One region of the Winslowiella toletana genome, then DNA from elsewhere that is predicted to be linked to it. Evidence: predicted binding sites of a transcription regulator. Region 1 holds the regulator's gene; each other region holds the start of a gene.

Region 1 (4,011 bases):
GGATAACATTGTTGAGATGGCGTCGCTGGAATCCTGTATTCGTGACGATCTGAATGAAAATGCGCCGCGTGCGATGGCGGTGCTGGATCCGGTGAAAGTGGTTATCGAAAACTTGCCGGCCGGTCATGAAGAGCTGCTGACGATGCCTGCTCATCCGAATAAGCCGGAAATGGGCAGCCGCGAAGTGCCGTTCAGCCGCGAGATCTACATCGATCGTGCTGACTTCCGCGAAGAAGCCAACAAGCAGTACAAGCGTCTGGTGCTGGGCAAAGAAGTGCGACTGCGTAATGCTTACGTGATTAAAGCCGAGCGCGTGGCCAAAGATGAAGCGGGCAATATCACTTGCCTGTATTGCACCTGCGACACCGACACCCTCAGCAAAGATCCGGCTGATGGCCGCAAGGTGAAAGGGGTGATCCACTGGGTGTCTGCTGTGCATGCGTTACCGGCGGAGTTTCGCTTGTACGATCGCCTGTTCAGCGTGCCAAATCCGGCTGGCGCGGAAGATTTCCTCGCGACCATCAACCCGGAATCCCTGGTGATTCAGCAGGGCTTTGTTGAGCCGAGCCTGCAAGCGGCAGAAGCCAGCAGCCCTTATCAGTTTGAACGTGAAGGCTACTTCTGTGCCGACAGTCGCTACTCCAGCCGGTCAAAGCTGGTATTTAACCGTACCGTTGGCCTGCGCGACACCTGGGCGAAAATCGGCGGATAAATCTCGCCGTGACAGTAAAAAACGCAGCCTGAAAGCTGCGTTTTTTTTATTTGCAATGGACGACAATTCTTTTATGGCTGAAATAATTTCAGGACGAAAAGCACCGTCGGTGATGTGGGGAACCATGATCATCAGCGGCACAATTATTGGCGCAGGCATGTTTTCTCTGCCGATCGTGATGTCTGGCGCTTGGTTTTCCTGGTCCACGTTGATTTTGCTGTTCTCGTGGTTTTGCATGCTGTTATCCGGGCTGCTGTATCTGGAGTCGAGCCAGCATTATCCGGAAGGCGCGAATTTTTCAACGGTAACCCGCGATCTGCTGGGCAGTAAGTGGAATGTGATTAACGGCATTACCATCGCGTTTGTGCTGGGGATTTTGACCTACGCCTATATCTCTGCCAGCGGTTCAATCCTGCATCATACTTTTGCCAGCGCGCTGCCGTGGTTATCACAGCGGATGGCAGGATTTCTGTTTACTCTGCTGTTAGCGGTATTTATCTGGCTGGGCACCGCAGTGGTCAGCAGAATGACCTTTATCTTTCTGTTCGCCAAACTGGCCGCTTTTCTGCTGACATTTGGCGGTTTGCTGTGGCATGTGCAGGTCGATAATCTGCTCAATACCCAGCAGAGTGGGGCAAGCTATTTTCCCTATATCTTTATGGTGCTGCCATTCTGTCTGGCATCGTTTGGTTATCATGGCAATATTTCCGGGCTGGTCAGCTATTACCGCCAGGATGCCGCTAAGGTGAGAAAGTGCCTGATTTACGGCACGCTGATCGCGCTGGCAATCTACTTTGTCTGGTTAATCAGTGCGATGGGCAATATTCAGCGCGCGAAATTTATCGATATAGCCCAGGCGGGTGGCAACATTGATGCGCTGGTGGCGACCTTTGGCGATCTGATTAGCAGCCCGTGGTTAAGTGTGCTGCTGCTACTGTTTTCCAATTTTGCCGTTGCCAGCTCATTTTTGGGCGTCAGTCTCGGACTGTTTGACTACCTTGCCGATCTGTTTGGCATGGCAAATAATGCCGTGGGGCGTCTGAAAACTACGCTGATGACGTTTGCGGTTCCGTTAACAGCCAGCCTGATCTATCCAAATGGATTCCTGCATGCGATTGGCTATGCCGGGCTGGCGGCGACGCTGTGGGCGGTAATCACTCCGGCACTGCTGGCATTTAAAGCCAGGCAGCGTTTTGGGCCTGCCGCCTATCGGGTGGCCGGCGGGCATCTGACGATTATGCTGGTGCTGCTGTTTGGCGGTATCAATATTGTGGTCAGTTTACTGTCTTACGCCAATTTGTTGCCGGTCTACGCACGCTAAATTTGGGCATAAAAAAACCGGTGACGGGTCACCGGTTTTGTTTAAAACTCTGCGAAGCAGAATTTATTTGTCGTGCAGCGTTTCGTCTTCGCGGCAGTCACCCGTTGAGCAGTGACCATAGAGGTACAGGCTGTGGTTAGTCAGCTTAATGCCGTGACGCGTTGCGATTTCACGCTGACGCGTTTCAATTGATTCATCACTGAACTCAATCACTTTGCCACAATCAAGGCAGATCAGATGATCGTGATGATGCTGCTGCGTAAGTTCGAAAACGGACTTGCCGCCTTCAAAGTTATGACGGGTAACGATACCCGCGTCATCAAACTGGTTAAGAACGCGATATACCGTCGCCAGACCAATTTCTTCGCCCAAATCAATCAGGCGCTTGTACAAGTCTTCCGCACTGACGTGATGGCCCTCTGGTTCCTGAAGCACTTCCAGAATTTTCAGTCGGGGAAGCGTGACTTTCAGGCCGGCCTTCTTTAATGCGGTGTTGTTGTCAGTCATGCGGATATTGTCCTGTTACTTTGCTAGTCACAATGTGGCTGAAAAGCCCTGAACATCGGTCGACGCTAAATCTAATTGCGTCTCATTATAGAACTCATGCTTCGAAATGAAAACCGCAGGGAGGGCGTTAAACTTACCGATGGATGTAAGGAGTTACGTCCGTGAGAAGTTCATGCCTCATAGCCTATCCCATTATGGCTACTTTGCTAAACCCTGTACTCTCAAAAAAGAGTCAATAGCGGGCTGACCGATGGGGGGGTATTGTACAGATTTACAGTCAAAAGTTACAAATATGTATCTATCATTTCTATAGGAAAAACCACTGGCTCATTGTGAGCCAGCGCCCACAATAAGCCAGACAGCTTAAGCTTCGATGATTTCTTTTAAATGAAGTTCATCAAAAATTTGTTTAACCCACTTTTCAACACGCTCGTTGGTGAGTTCTGGCTGGCGATCTTCGTCAATCGCCAGTCCGAGGAAGTGTTTATCATCGGCCAGGCCTTTTGATGCCTCAAAATGATAACCTTCGGTCGGCCAGTGGCCGACGATAACCGCGCCATTTGGCTCGATAATATCGCGAATGGTGCCCATCGCATCACAGAAGTATTCAGCATAATCTTCCTGATCGCCGCAGCCAAACAGCGCGACCAGCTTGCCATTGAAGTCGATCTCTTCCAGCGTTGGGAAGAAGTCATCCCAGTCGCACTGCGCTTCACCGTAGTACCAGGTTGGGATGCCGAGCAGTAAGATATCATAAGCTTCAAGATCCTCTTTAGCGCTCTTGGCAATGTCATGAACATCTGCAACATCTTTGCCCAGTTGCTTTTGGATCATCTTTGCAATGTTTTCCGTATTGCCAGTGTCGCTGCCAAAGAAAATGCCTGTGATTGCCATGAGTCTAATAACCTCTTGAAACTTAATGATATAGTGAATACTAAAGATAGTCAGTTACTGGCAATGATAGCAGACAGTCTCGGGGCGCGGAACTTCAAATGCCGCCGGATTTGTCGCATTGTGCGTTCAAAGCCGCAGCTGACCTCGCCTGAGTCAGAGCGCAGTGGCGTTAAGCTGCAACAAAATCATCTCTTCAATCAGCTCGCTGCGGCTCATATTGCGCTCTTCAGCCAGCTGATTGAGTGCATCAACCGCGTCGCTGTTCATTTTCAGCTCGACGCGGCGCAGCCCACGAACTTTGTCGCGTTTTAGCTGATTGCGTTTATTGATGCGCAGCTGTTCATCACGCGTAAGCGGATTGGTTTTTGGTCGGCCCGGGCGGCGTTCATCTGCAAACAGATCGATCGTCGTGCGGTCCGTATTCTCTTTTGCCATAGAATCGTGATACTGAATGAGCGTCAGCGTCTGAAAACGCCAAGGGTTTTGACTAAATGAGCCGGTTTGCCGCCGGATATTCGCAACGTTTTTCTGGCCCGCTACTGCCGAGAGTCGATATTGCGTACAGCGGCAAAATTTT
Region 2 (4,011 bases), 1.1 Mb from region 1:
GCAGTTTGATGAGCCGCCGCGTGAAAGCCACGGTGAGCAGATCATCACTGAACACCTGAATCTGCGCCTGAACAATGCGCCGGCTGACAGCTGGCGTAAAGCGGTCGTCAGCTGGACCTGGCGCATCAAGGTGCTGTTGCATCTGGAAACCGAGCTGATGGGCAGCGTGCGCGAGCGTGCAGAAGATGAAGCCATCAATGTGTTCGCCCGTAACCTGCACGATCTGCTGATGGCGGCCCCGGCCGGCATGCGCGCCACCATGGGCCTCGATCCGGGCCTGCGTACCGGCGTAAAAGTGGCGGTAGTCGATGCCACCGGCAAACTGGTGGCGACCGATACCATCTATCCACACACCGGCCAGGCAGCGAAAGCGGCAGTGGCGGTGGCGAATCTGTGCAGTAAACACCAGGTTGAGCTGGTGGCGATTGGTAATGGTACGGCATCACGCGAAACTGAGCGCTTCTTCCTGGACGTGCAGAAACAGTTCCCGCAGGTACAGGCGCAGAAAGTGATTGTCAGTGAAGCCGGTGCCTCGGTGTACTCGGCTTCCGAACTGGCGGCGCTGGAGTTCCCGGATCTGGACGTGTCGCTGCGCGGCGCGGTATCTATCGCCCGTCGTTTGCAGGATCCGCTGGCCGAGCTGGTGAAAATCGATCCGAAATCCATTGGTGTTGGCCAGTATCAGCATGATGTCAGCCAGAGCCAGTTAGCGAAAAAGCTCGATGCGGTAGTCGAAGACTGCGTAAACGGCGTGGGTGTCGATCTGAATACCGCCTCGGTGGCGCTGCTGATGCGCGTGGCCGGGCTGAGCAAAATGATGGCGCAGAATATCGTCGGCTGGCGTGATGAGAACGGCCGCTTCCGCAACCGCCAGCAGCTGCTGAAAGTCAGCCGCCTCGGGCCGAAAGCCTTTGAACAGTGTGCCGGCTTCCTGCGTATTAACCATGGCGATAACCCGCTGGATGCCTCAACCGTGCACCCGGAAGCTTACCCGGTGGTGGAGCGCATACTGTCTGCTACCCGCCAGGCGCTGAACGAGCTGATGGGTAATCCGTCTGAGCTGCGTAACCTGAAAGCGGTTGATTTTACCGATGAGCGTTTTGGTGTGCCTACCGTCAGCGACATTATCAAAGAGCTGGAAAAACCGGGTCGCGATCCGCGTCCTGAGTTCAAAACCGCGCAGTTTGCCGACGGCATCGACACCATGAACGATCTGCAACCTGGCATGGTGCTGGAAGGGGCGGTGACTAACGTCACTAACTTCGGTGCATTTGTCGACATCGGTGTGCATCAGGATGGCTTAGTGCATATCTCTTCACTTTCCGACAAATTTATCGACGATCCGCATAAAGTGGTGAAAGCCGGTGATATCGTCAAAGTGAAGGTGATGGAAGTCGATCTGCAACGTAAACGTATCGCACTGACCATGCGTCTCGACGAACAGCCTGGCGAAAGTAATGTCCGCGCAGGCGGCAACGGCAAGAGCGCCGCGCGTGATGGCGGACGTCCGGCACAGGGCAAACCGCGTCCAAAAGCCAGTCAGACCCCGGCGGGCAACAGCGCGATGGGCGATGCATTAGCCGCGGCCTTCGGTAAAAAGTAATCACCTCACAGGGCGGAATCTTTTTCGCCCTGATTATTTTTCTCAGTTCACCGCGAAATTGTTTTACGTCAATTCCAACGATAATCGTTCTCATTAAAATTACACCCTGATCTTCTTTGTCGCCCGGCGACAATATCGAGGTGCTTTAATGCAACTTATCGCTCAACAACGCTATAAAATCATCGGTTTCAGCGCCACTATCGGCGCAGCATTTCGCCAGAAACTGCTGTCGATGGGCATGCTGCCCGGCACCAGTTTTGATGTGGTGCGTATTGCACCACTGGGTGACCCGCTGCAGATTGAAACGCGACGCGTTAATCTGATGCTGCGGAAAAAAGATCTCGCCCTGCTCCAGCTCGAATGCGTGAGCTAAACGAGGCTGATGATGAAAACCTGCACCATTGGCCTGATTGGCAACCCAAACGCTGGCAAAACAACGCTGTTTAATCAGTTAACCGGCGCACGCCAGCGTGTTGGCAACTGGGCGGGCGTCACCGTTGAGCGCAAAGAGGGCAGCTTTAACACCGCTCAGCAGCAGGTGCGGCTGATCGATCTGCCGGGAACTTACTCGCTGACCACGCTGGCGCAGCAAAGCTCGCTGGATGAGCAGATCGCCTGCCACTACATTCTCAGCAACGACGCCGACCTGCTGATTAATGTGGTCGATGCCAGCAATCTGGAGCGTAATCTTTATCTCACCGTGCAGTTACTGGAGCTCGGCGTGCCCTGCATTGTGGCGCTTAACATGCTGGATATTGCCGAAAATCAGCGTATCAGCATCGATACTCAGGCACTGGCAAAACGTCTCGGTTGCCCGGTAGTCCCGCTGGTTTCAACCCGGGCGCAGGGTATTGATGCGCTGAAGCAGGCGATAGATCAGCATTCACTTCAGGCCGCCGAACTGACGATTGATTATCCGGTTGAGATTAACCATGCCGCCACGCAGCTGACGCAGACGCTGCCCGCTTCTTTTTCCGCAGCGCAACGTCGCTGGTTAGCGATTCAAATGCTGGAAGGCGATATCTTTAGTATTGCGCAAGCCGGAACCGCAGCCCAGGCATTACTGGCATCGCTATCGCAGGATTACGCACTGGCCATCGTTGAAGCGCGCTACCGCACCATCGAAAAGCTGAGTGCCGCCGTCAGCAATAGTCATCTGGCGCAGCCCCATCGCCTGTCGCAACGGCTGGACAGCCTGATCCTCAACCGCTGGCTCGGCGTGCCGATTTTCCTGCTGATGATGTATCTGATGTTTCTGCTGGCAATAAACATTGGCGGTGCACTACAGCCGCTGTTTGATATCGGCTCGGCAGCGCTGTTTATTCATGGTATGCAATGGCTGGGCTGGATGTTGCAGCTCCCCGACTGGCTGACGCTGTTTCTGGCGCAGGGAGTGGGCGGCGGCATCAATACCGTGCTGCCACTGGTGCCGCAGATTGGCATGATGTATCTGTTTTTGTCGTTTATGGAAGACTCCGGCTATATGGCGCGCGCGGCGTTTGTGATGGATCGCCTGATGCAGGCGCTCGGTTTGCCAGGCAAATCTTTTGTGCCGCTGATCGTCGGCTTTGGCTGCAATGTGCCGTCGGTAATGGGTGCCCGCACCCTTGATGCGCCGCGTGAGCGGCTGATCACCGTAATGATGGCCCCGTTTATGTCCTGCGGGGCGCGGCTGGCGATTTTTGCCGTATTTGCCGCCGCCTTTTTTGGTCAGAACGGTGCGCTGGTGGTATTCAGCCTCTACATTACCGGCATTCTGGCGGCGATTGGCACTGGCCTGCTGCTGAAGCATACCCTGATGCGTGGCGACGCGACGCCATTTGTTATGGAGCTGCCGCTGTACCACGTTCCGCATCTGAAAACCTTACTGCTGCAAACCTGGCAGCGCTTACAGGGATTCGTGCTGCGCGCCGGTAAAGTGATCATTGTCGCCAGTATTATTATCGGCGCACTTAACAGTTTTTCCTTTAGCGGTAAGCCGGTCAGCACCATCAACGACTCAGCGCTGGCTAACGTCAGCCGCAGCATTACGCCGCTGCTGGCGCCGATTGGCGTGCACAATGATAACTGGCAGGCCACCGTCGGCCTGGTAACCGGAGCAATGGCAAAAGAGGTGGTGGTCGGTACGCTTAACACCTTGTATACCGCTGAAGCGATCAGCCAGACGCCATTTGATCCCAGCCAGTTCAGCCTGCGTGAGGAACTCACCGAAGCGTTGAATGAAACCTGGCAGGGCCTGAAAGCCACCTTTTCACTCAGCGTGCTGGCTAATCCGATTGAAGCCAGCAAAGGCGATGGCGAAATGGCCAGCGGCGCGATGGGTATGATGAGCAGTAAATTCGCAAACAATGCTGCCGCTTATAGCTATCTGTTATTCGTGCTGTTGTATGTTCCCTGCGTCTCGGTAA
Region 3 (4,011 bases), 2.0 Mb from region 1:
CACTTTATATAGCTCAGCGGCATTGTCATCGCTAAGTGACTGAGATTTTTACTGCCCTGCATCAACAGCCTGGCTGTTTCTTCCCGTTCTTCCAGGGAAAACATGCGTTTGAGACCGAATTGCCCCAGATAGCCGGGCCAGGCCACTCCAGCAGGGAGAATCACCGCCGGTTAGTCGTCGGCGGCAGATGATTAGGTTGTATAGCCATGCAGCAGTTGAATAAAGAGAAGTAAAATCAGGATCGGATGCCTTATCCTTAAGGCACCCGATTTAACATCAGAAGCTGTAGTTGGCCGTTACCGACAGATTACGTGGCGCGCCGTAAATCACTGAACGGCTTACCGAAGTATCGTAAGTTTTGTCGAACAGGTTGTTGACGTTGGCCTGCACCGACAGCTGTTTCGTCACCTGATAGCGGCTGAACAGGCTAACCAGTGCATAGCTACCCTGCTCGGCATACAAGGTGCCGTTGCCATCCGGGCCTTCAACATGATCCCATACGTGGGTCTGCCAGTTGACCCCGCCGCCAACGGTAAGATCCTGCAGCATTGGCAAACGATAGCTGGTAAACAGTTTCAGCGTGGTACGCGGCAGCGTTGGATTAACCGCTTCTCCCTGGTTATCTTCAGCAACATAGCGCGTGGCGCCGAACGTCATTTGCAGATTATCAGTCACCGCGCCGTTGATTTCGAATTCAATGCCTTTGCTGACGGTACCCTGAGCACCATAGTAAGCCGTGTCGTTGGTGCCCGGAATAATCGATCCGGTGCTTTGCGCCACGTTATCCTGCTCAATACGGAACACCGCCAGCGAGGTGGTCAGACGACTGTTCAGCCAGTCCGCTTTCACACCGGTCTCGTAGTTTTTGCCGGTAACCGGAGAGAGATAGCTGCCGTTGATGTCACGATACGACTGCGGGTTGAAGATTGAGGTGTAGCTGGCATAAGCGGACCAGGTATCATTGATGTCGTAAATCAGGCCGGTATAAGGAGAGATATTATTTTTCTCCATATCCACCGTCATAGTGCTGGTGCTCCACCTGGTGTAGCGCGCGCCGACAATCAGATGCAACGGGTCCGCCAGCGAGACGCGGGTAGCAATATAAGCGGATTTTTGATGGATCGTATCATCCTGTGCAACGTTCTGCTCGCCCCACGCGGTCTCAGGATAATGGCTGTTCCAGTTATTGAAATCACCCACATCTTCCGGGCTAAGGTTGGCCCAAGAGTTAACGTAGCGGTTCTTCTGCTGGCTGTAGCTGACACCCGCCATCAGTTCATGCTGACGCCCCAGCAGTTCATAAGGACCAGAGGCAAAAGCATCAACTGCATTAACCTTACGCTTACCGGAGTTCCAGCCGGTTCCACCGACCACCGGATAATTAGCATACGGGCTAACGCCAATACCGGTAGTTTTATCGAAGTAGCCGTCGATATAGAGCATTTTACTGTCGAAATCGACTTCGGTGTGGGCACCGTTAACCGTGAACTGCCAACCATTATCAAAACTTTGTTTCAGGCTGGCGAAGACTTTTTTCGACGTTTTATCACTGAATGCCCAGTCAGGCGCGGTACTAAAGCTGCGGTCATAATGGGTTTTGCTGCCGTCACTATACCAGCGTGGCATGCCGCCCCAGGTTGGGTTATTAACGTTAGTTTCCTGATAGTCATAGCCCAGCGACAGGGTGGTCGAATCCGTCAGGTCAGCATCAATGATGCCATAAAGGAATTTCTTCTTACTGTTATAACGGTCGATCCAGCTGTCATTATCCTGATACCCGGCAACCACACGTCCACGCACATCACCTGATTCGCTCAAAGGTGCGGACAGATCGGCAACATAACGCTGTTTATCCCAGCTACCGTAACTGGCGGAAACATTCCCGACAAATTCACGGCTGTTGGCATGCTTACGCACCATGTTTACCGAAGCCGACGGATTACCAGCGCCGGTCATCAGGCCGGTGGCACCGCGCACCACTTCAATACGTTCATAAATGGCAGTATCGGAAAGCGCGTCACCTAAATTCCAGCGTTCTTCAAACTGGGTCGGAATGCCATCGACCATATAATTATCAATTAAAAAACCACGGGAATAGAACGTGCTGCGGTCAGAGTCCGCCACTTTTTCCGTCACGCCGGTGGTATTTTTCAGCACTTCACCCAGCGTCTGCAGTTGCTGATCTTCCATGCGCTGCTGGCTGATAATACTGACCGACTGTGGCGTATCGCGCGCGGTCAGCAACATTTTTGTTCCGGCACGAGTGAGCGGCGGATTGTAATCGCTATTCTCGGGGCTGGCTTCATCGGCAGTGACGGCATCCACCGTTAAGGTTTCTTCTTTTTTTGGCGTGGTTTCCGCTGCCGTGGCATAAGGTAGCGGTAAAGCAGTGGCGACAAGCACTGCAAGTAGCGAAAGGGATGGCGGGTTGACGTTGACCAACGCGCAAGCGCTGACGAGATTTATCCTGTTACTGCCTGAAGCAAAAAACATTATTCACCCTTAAAACACTTTATTATTTTTAATTATCTGGACGACCGCTGCCGCCGTTTCTGGCTACAGAAACGTCACGCATTCGGTCAGGTTTTCCCTGTGGCAGTAACGATTTCTGCCATAACAGCGCTGCGCATCTCAGCGTATTTCCCTGTAGCTATCACCACTGCTTACTGGTGTTTTTTGGAATCTTTTGGAGTGAATGACCAGTAAAGCGAATGAGAAGTATAATCATTTTGATTATTCATGTAAAAGGATGTGACAGCGTCGGCGAGGTTAAATTTTTTCATCTTTAAGCACTGTCCTGCGACCCTACCACTACCGCTACTGCCAATCCCTCATGCGGTTAAATCTGCTGATGCCAGAGTGCTACACTCAAACACGGAAAAACACTCAACTCTCAGCAAAGGCAGGTCATTATCATGGCGGAAAATAACTATCAGCCTCCTAAAGTCTGGAGCTGGAACCAACAGGACGGCGGCAACTGGTCCAGTATCAATCGTCCGATTGCCGGACCGACGCATGAGTCCGCACTACCCTCAGGTAAACATCCGCTACAGCTCTATTCGCTGGGCACGCCTAACGGTCAGAAAGTGACGATTCTGCTGGAAGAGCTGCTGGCGCTGAATGTCAGTGGCGCAGAATATGATGCGCATCTGATTCGCATCGGCGAAGGCGACCAGTTCTCCAGCGGCTTTGTTGATGTGAACCCGAACTCCAAAATCCCGGCACTGCTTGACTGCTCGACCAATCCGCCAACGCGCGTTTTCGAATCTGGTGCCATCCTGCTGTATCTGGCAGAGAAGTTCGGGCACTTTGTCCCGAAAAACCCGGCAGCGCGTACTGAAGTGCTCAACTGGCTGTTCTGGCTGCAAGGCTCTGCACCTTATCTGGGCGGTGGTTTCGGCCATTTCTATCACTACGCGCCAGAGAAGATCGAATACGCGGTTAATCGCTTTACGATGGAAGCCAAGCGCCAGCTGGATGTGCTGAATCGTCAGCTGGCTGAGCATCGTTATATTGCGGGAGAAGATTATTCGATCGCTGATATCGCAATCTGGCCGTGGTATGGCAACCTGGTATTGGGCGGGCTGTATGAAGCCGCCGAATTTATTGATGCGGCGTCGTATACCCACCTGCAACGCTGGGCAAAAGAAATTGAACAACGCCCGGCGGTACAGCGTGGTCGCATCGTCAACCGCACCACCGGCGAGCTCTCGCAACAGCTGCACGAACGCCACGATGCCAGCGATTTCGAGCTGCGCACTGAAGATAAGCGTCAGTCATAATTTTCGGGCTGCGAAGCCTCTTATCTGCACAAGGGGCGGCGTTATTGTCGCTCCTTATCTCCCCGCAGCAGCCAGCCAGCGCACAACGAGGAAATTCGCTTGCAATCAGGTAGTGCCCTACCTATATTTTCAGCTATGACAACACCTACAAATAATTCAAACCCGGATGAAGCCCCGCTGCTGTTGGATCAACAGCTCTGCTTTGCCCTCTATTCCGCCAATCTGGCGC
Region 4 (4,011 bases), 2.3 Mb from region 1:
ATGCCGCTCAGTTCGGGGGCGGCGATCAGTAGCTGATCGCATGCAGCAATTAACCAGCCAGCGGGCAGTTCACCCGGCGAGTGCAGCACTGCGCTGCCATCCCGTCCAAGGCCAACCGACAGATTTTGCTCCAGCCGTTCACAGCGAAAACCCCTGCTGGCGTGCACTACTCTGGCAGAAGGCATCACAGGCTCACCTCACCAGGCAATGGATTGGTCAACGAAAAGTAGATCTCGGCCGGATCGATAAGCGTGTTTTCATTGTGTCCACGCAGAGAGCAGAAGAAATTGCCTTTGCAGCGCCATTCGGCGCTATCCAGCACATAATCGAGGCATAACGGATCGCTGACCGTTGCCCGCAGCTGACTCAGGATATCGCGAACCCGCGCGATCAGCTGGCTTTCCTCAGCAAACCTGGCGGCGGCCAGTGCCGCAGTCACTGCCAGTGCCGAGTTAACGATCAGGTAATAGGGAAAATAGCGCAGCCGTTGCTGCTCACTGAAGCTATTTTCTGCACTGGCTTCGTCAATCTGCGCCAGCCAGCTGCCTGCAGCGGCGGTAAAACCACTGCCCTGACAATCACGAAACATCATGCCAACCGGTAAATCCTGCTGCATCACCACCAGAATATTCTGTTGATGTGCCAGCAGCAGCAGGCCGTAATCGGCTTCACAGCTGAACAGCGGCACCAGCACCTGCTGGCACCAGGCATCCAGCCAGCAGTAAGCCGCTTGCGGCAATGAAATCTCAAGCCGTGCTGATAATCGATGCACCGCCGCTGCCAGCAGACTGTCGCCGCCATCCGGTGCCGCCTGAGTCAGGCTTGCCAGCACATTAGTCTGACTGTGTGGCTGGCCAAACAGCAGATTAACCCGCAGCGCCAGCAGGCTCTCCGGCTGTAAATGCCCCTCAGCATCGCACAATCCTGCCCAGCCATCTTCCTGCATCACTTGCAGCGTCGGAAAACGCGCCTGTAATTGCTGCCAGCGCTCAGTGTGCGCCAGTCGTGCCAGCCGCATGCCGCGCTGCAACTCTTTCAACGATAATGTTCGTAATGAATTGGTTAGCTGTACGCTAAGAGAAAACTTCACCATATCGCGGCTGGAGGCGCAGTACAGCGAACGGCAAGAGCTGGTCGCTGACCAGCGTTGTCCAGCCTCGCCTAAATCGCGCAGCCGCTGTTGCGTCACCAGTTGCTGACACCAGGGTTGTGTCAGCAGGCGCTCGGCCTGCCACGGATGCATCGGCAGCAGCCAGATATCATCAAGAAAATACGTCAGCAGCTGCGGCGCATTTTCTGCGGCAAAGCGGTGCAGGCGCTGCTGTAACGTCAGACCCTGGCTGTCACCCACCAGATAACGCTTATCTACAGCAAACCAGCGTAATGGAAATCCGGCGGCAAACTCCGGCAAATAGCGACGCGCCTGCTGGGGCGTTAAAGGCTGATGTGATTTTGGTGCCGGATGTAAGGCATGGCCCACCAGCAACGCCTGCTCGGCGTCAATAAAGTTTAGCGGTTTGTCGCGCAGCCCGGGCCAGTCCGTACGGCTGGCAATCGCCTGATGTGTATGGGAATGGCTCTCCAGTACGCGCTGGCGAAAACGTGCCAGCTGATGCTCATCCACCCTATCTTTGATTGATGGCTTTGCCAGCAGCAGGTCAACCAGCTGTTCCGGACTGAGCCTGCGACTCTCTTCCTCGCCGTCAATATGCAGACGCGCCGGAAACAGATAGTGATGATGCTGAGTCAGCGAATAAAAGCGCAGGTCAATACACAGCGTTTGAGAAGGCAATAGCGAGATTTGCAGTTGTGCATATTGCTGTGCTGCGCCAGCCGGAATAATTTGCCAGTCCCGGGTTTCGCGCGTCAGTGCATTAAGAAAACACTGCGCAGCAACATCCGTGACGGATGCTGCATGTTGAATGGTCATAATCCTTGACTCACTCTGATATCCTTGAGAATGATTCTTATATCAAGAGTGATTTACATTATCAACTTATTAGCTTGCGTTTCTTGAGCCGGCTTTGATTAATACGCTTGTCGCAGTGAAAAATGTTCTTCGTGACTTAAGGCTAAATGAAATGATGATCATAATTATGATTGAATATAATTATTGTGATAATGAAAATTAATATCAGCTTCAACCAAAACGCTATCAAAGACTGCTCATTTGCTGTTTTATCAGCGAATTATAACGGATGAAATACAGAAAAAAATGAGAATCAATAGCATTCAGCAAACGGAGTAATTACAATTAAAAACAACAGGATAGAATTTTCTGCTTTTACGTTAAAAATATATCCCTTTGCTATTTCTTAATGCATACTTGGCTTAAATCAACTAAATATAAATCCAAATCGCTTATTATGGAGCTGCCATGCTGACTAACGAAATGACCGCGCGCCTGAACGATCAGTTAAACCTGGAATTCTACTCCGCTAATCTTTACCTGCAAATGAGCGCATGGTGTGGTGACAAAGGCTTTGAAGGAGCCGCAGCATTTCTTAAAGAACATTCGCGCGAAGAGATGCAGCATATGCAACGCCTGTTTGATTATCTGGCTGATACAGGCTCAATGCCGGTACTGGGCAGTATCGCTGCACCACCGGTAGCATTTAATTCGCTGGCAGAAGTATTTGAACAAACCTACGAACACGAGAAGCTGATTACCGGTAAAATTAATGAGCTGGCGCACTACGCCATGACCTCACAGGACTATTCCACTTTCAACTTCCTGCAGTGGTATGTGTCTGAACAGCACGAAGAAGAGAAACTGTTTAAATCGGTACTGGATAAACTGGCGCTGGTTGGCACCAGTGGCAAAGGCCTGTTCTTTGTCGATAAAGATCTGGCTAAAATGGGCGCGGAAAATCACGGTCCCGCAGCCTGATGATGGTCAGCGCGTGATGCCACGCCATTTTTAGCCAGGCAGTCACGCAGCACGTTGAAAGCGGGTAACATTACCCGCTCGTCGACGCAGGCAAAACCCAGCAGTAATCCGCGTGTTGCCTGCGGTTGCATATAATATTGCGACAGCGGGCGCACCTTCACTCCCTGGCGCAACGCCTGCGCGGCAATTGCCACATCATCACAGCCGTCCGGCAGATTAAGCACCAGATGCAGCCCAGCCTCATGATTGAACTCACGCAAAAAATCCGGCCCCAAATAGCGCTGGATCAGTGATATCAGAAAGGCGCGGCGTTTGCCATACAGCAGCCGCATCCGACGGATATGCGCCGCATAATGCCCTTCACGAATAAATTCAGCCAGCGCCCGCTGGATCAGTAAATGCCCGCCACGATAAAGCTCAGCTGCCGCAGTGCGTAGCGGAGTCATCAGCTGCTTCGGTACGATCATGTAGCCGATACGCAGGGCCGGATAAAGCGTTTTACTGAAAGTGCCCATATAGATCACCGGTGCATCCGCTTCCAGCCCCTGCAACGAGGGAAAAGGCTGTCCGGAAAAGCGAAACTCGCTGTCATAATCATCTTCCACAATCCAGCTGTGATGGCGTCGCGCCAGCGCCAGCATCTGCTGACGGCGGGCCAGACTAAGATGCGCCCCCAGCGGATACTGGTGTGAAGGCGTAACAAACATCAGCCGTGGTGGCGTGCGGTCGGCATCGCTGGCAGGGATAATGCCCTCCTCATCCACCGGCACCGGCATAATTTTTAGCCCGTTGATGCGCAGGATATTGCGCGTTCCCCAGTAGCCAGGGTCTTCGATCCATACCCGATCGCCGCTATCACACAGCATGCGTGAAACCAGATCCACCGCCTGATGAACCCCTTCGGTGATCAGAATCTGATCGGCATCGCAGTTAACCGATCGCGCTACGCGCAGATAATCCGCCAATGCACTGCGCAGTTCGCTGCAACCACCAGCACTGCTGTAGATCAACCGTTCAATATCCGGTTCGCGGCTGAGTCGCGCCTGAATACGGCTGAACTGCGCGTGAGGAAACGCGGTGACATCCGGCGCACCCGGCACAAAAGCTCCCCACTGGTGCGG

What was found. Region 1 encodes Fur, which represses iron uptake genes when iron is present. Its sites were predicted from a motif close to ATAATAATGAGAACNACTATCAA; they were not measured.
Region 2: the regulator Fur is predicted to act here: its motif matches at 1,681-1,703, upstream of feoA (ferrous iron transporter A).
Region 3: the regulator Fur is predicted to act here: its motif matches at 2,706-2,728, upstream of fhuE (ferric-rhodotorulic acid/ferric-coprogen receptor FhuE).
Region 4: the regulator Fur is predicted to act here: its motif matches at 2,116-2,138, upstream of ftnA (non-heme ferritin).

What each region holds. Positions count from the first base shown of each region.
Region 1 is NZ_CP134152.1:1,479,322-1,483,332, forward strand. Features, by position in the region: gene glnS (glutamine--tRNA ligase) at 1-712, shown strand, start outside; gene mtr (tryptophan permease) at 786-2,033, shown strand; gene fur (ferric iron uptake transcriptional regulator) at 2,097-2,540, opposite strand; gene fldA (flavodoxin FldA) at 2,904-3,434, opposite strand; gene ybfE (LexA regulated protein) at 3,588-3,869, opposite strand.
Region 2 is NZ_CP134152.1:352,139-356,149, reverse strand. Features, by position in the region: gene RIN69_RS01565 (Tex family protein) at 1-1,603, shown strand, start outside; gene feoA (ferrous iron transporter A) at 1,752-1,976, shown strand; gene feoB (Fe(2+) transporter permease subunit FeoB) at 1,989-4,011, shown strand, end outside.
Region 3 is NZ_CP134152.1:4,450,089-4,454,099, forward strand. Features, by position in the region: gene fhuE (ferric-rhodotorulic acid/ferric-coprogen receptor FhuE) at 277-2,493, opposite strand; gene yghU (glutathione-dependent disulfide-bond oxidoreductase) at 2,916-3,782, shown strand; gene RIN69_RS20255 (MarR family winged helix-turn-helix transcriptional regulator) at 3,918-4,011, shown strand, end outside.
Region 4 is NZ_CP134152.1:4,101,631-4,105,641, forward strand. Features, by position in the region: gene RIN69_RS18775 (GNAT family N-acetyltransferase) at 1-188, opposite strand, end outside; gene RIN69_RS18780 (IucA/IucC family protein) at 185-1,930, opposite strand; gene ftnA (non-heme ferritin) at 2,378-2,890, shown strand; gene pdxR (MocR-like pyridoxine biosynthesis transcription factor PdxR) at 2,872-4,011, opposite strand, start outside.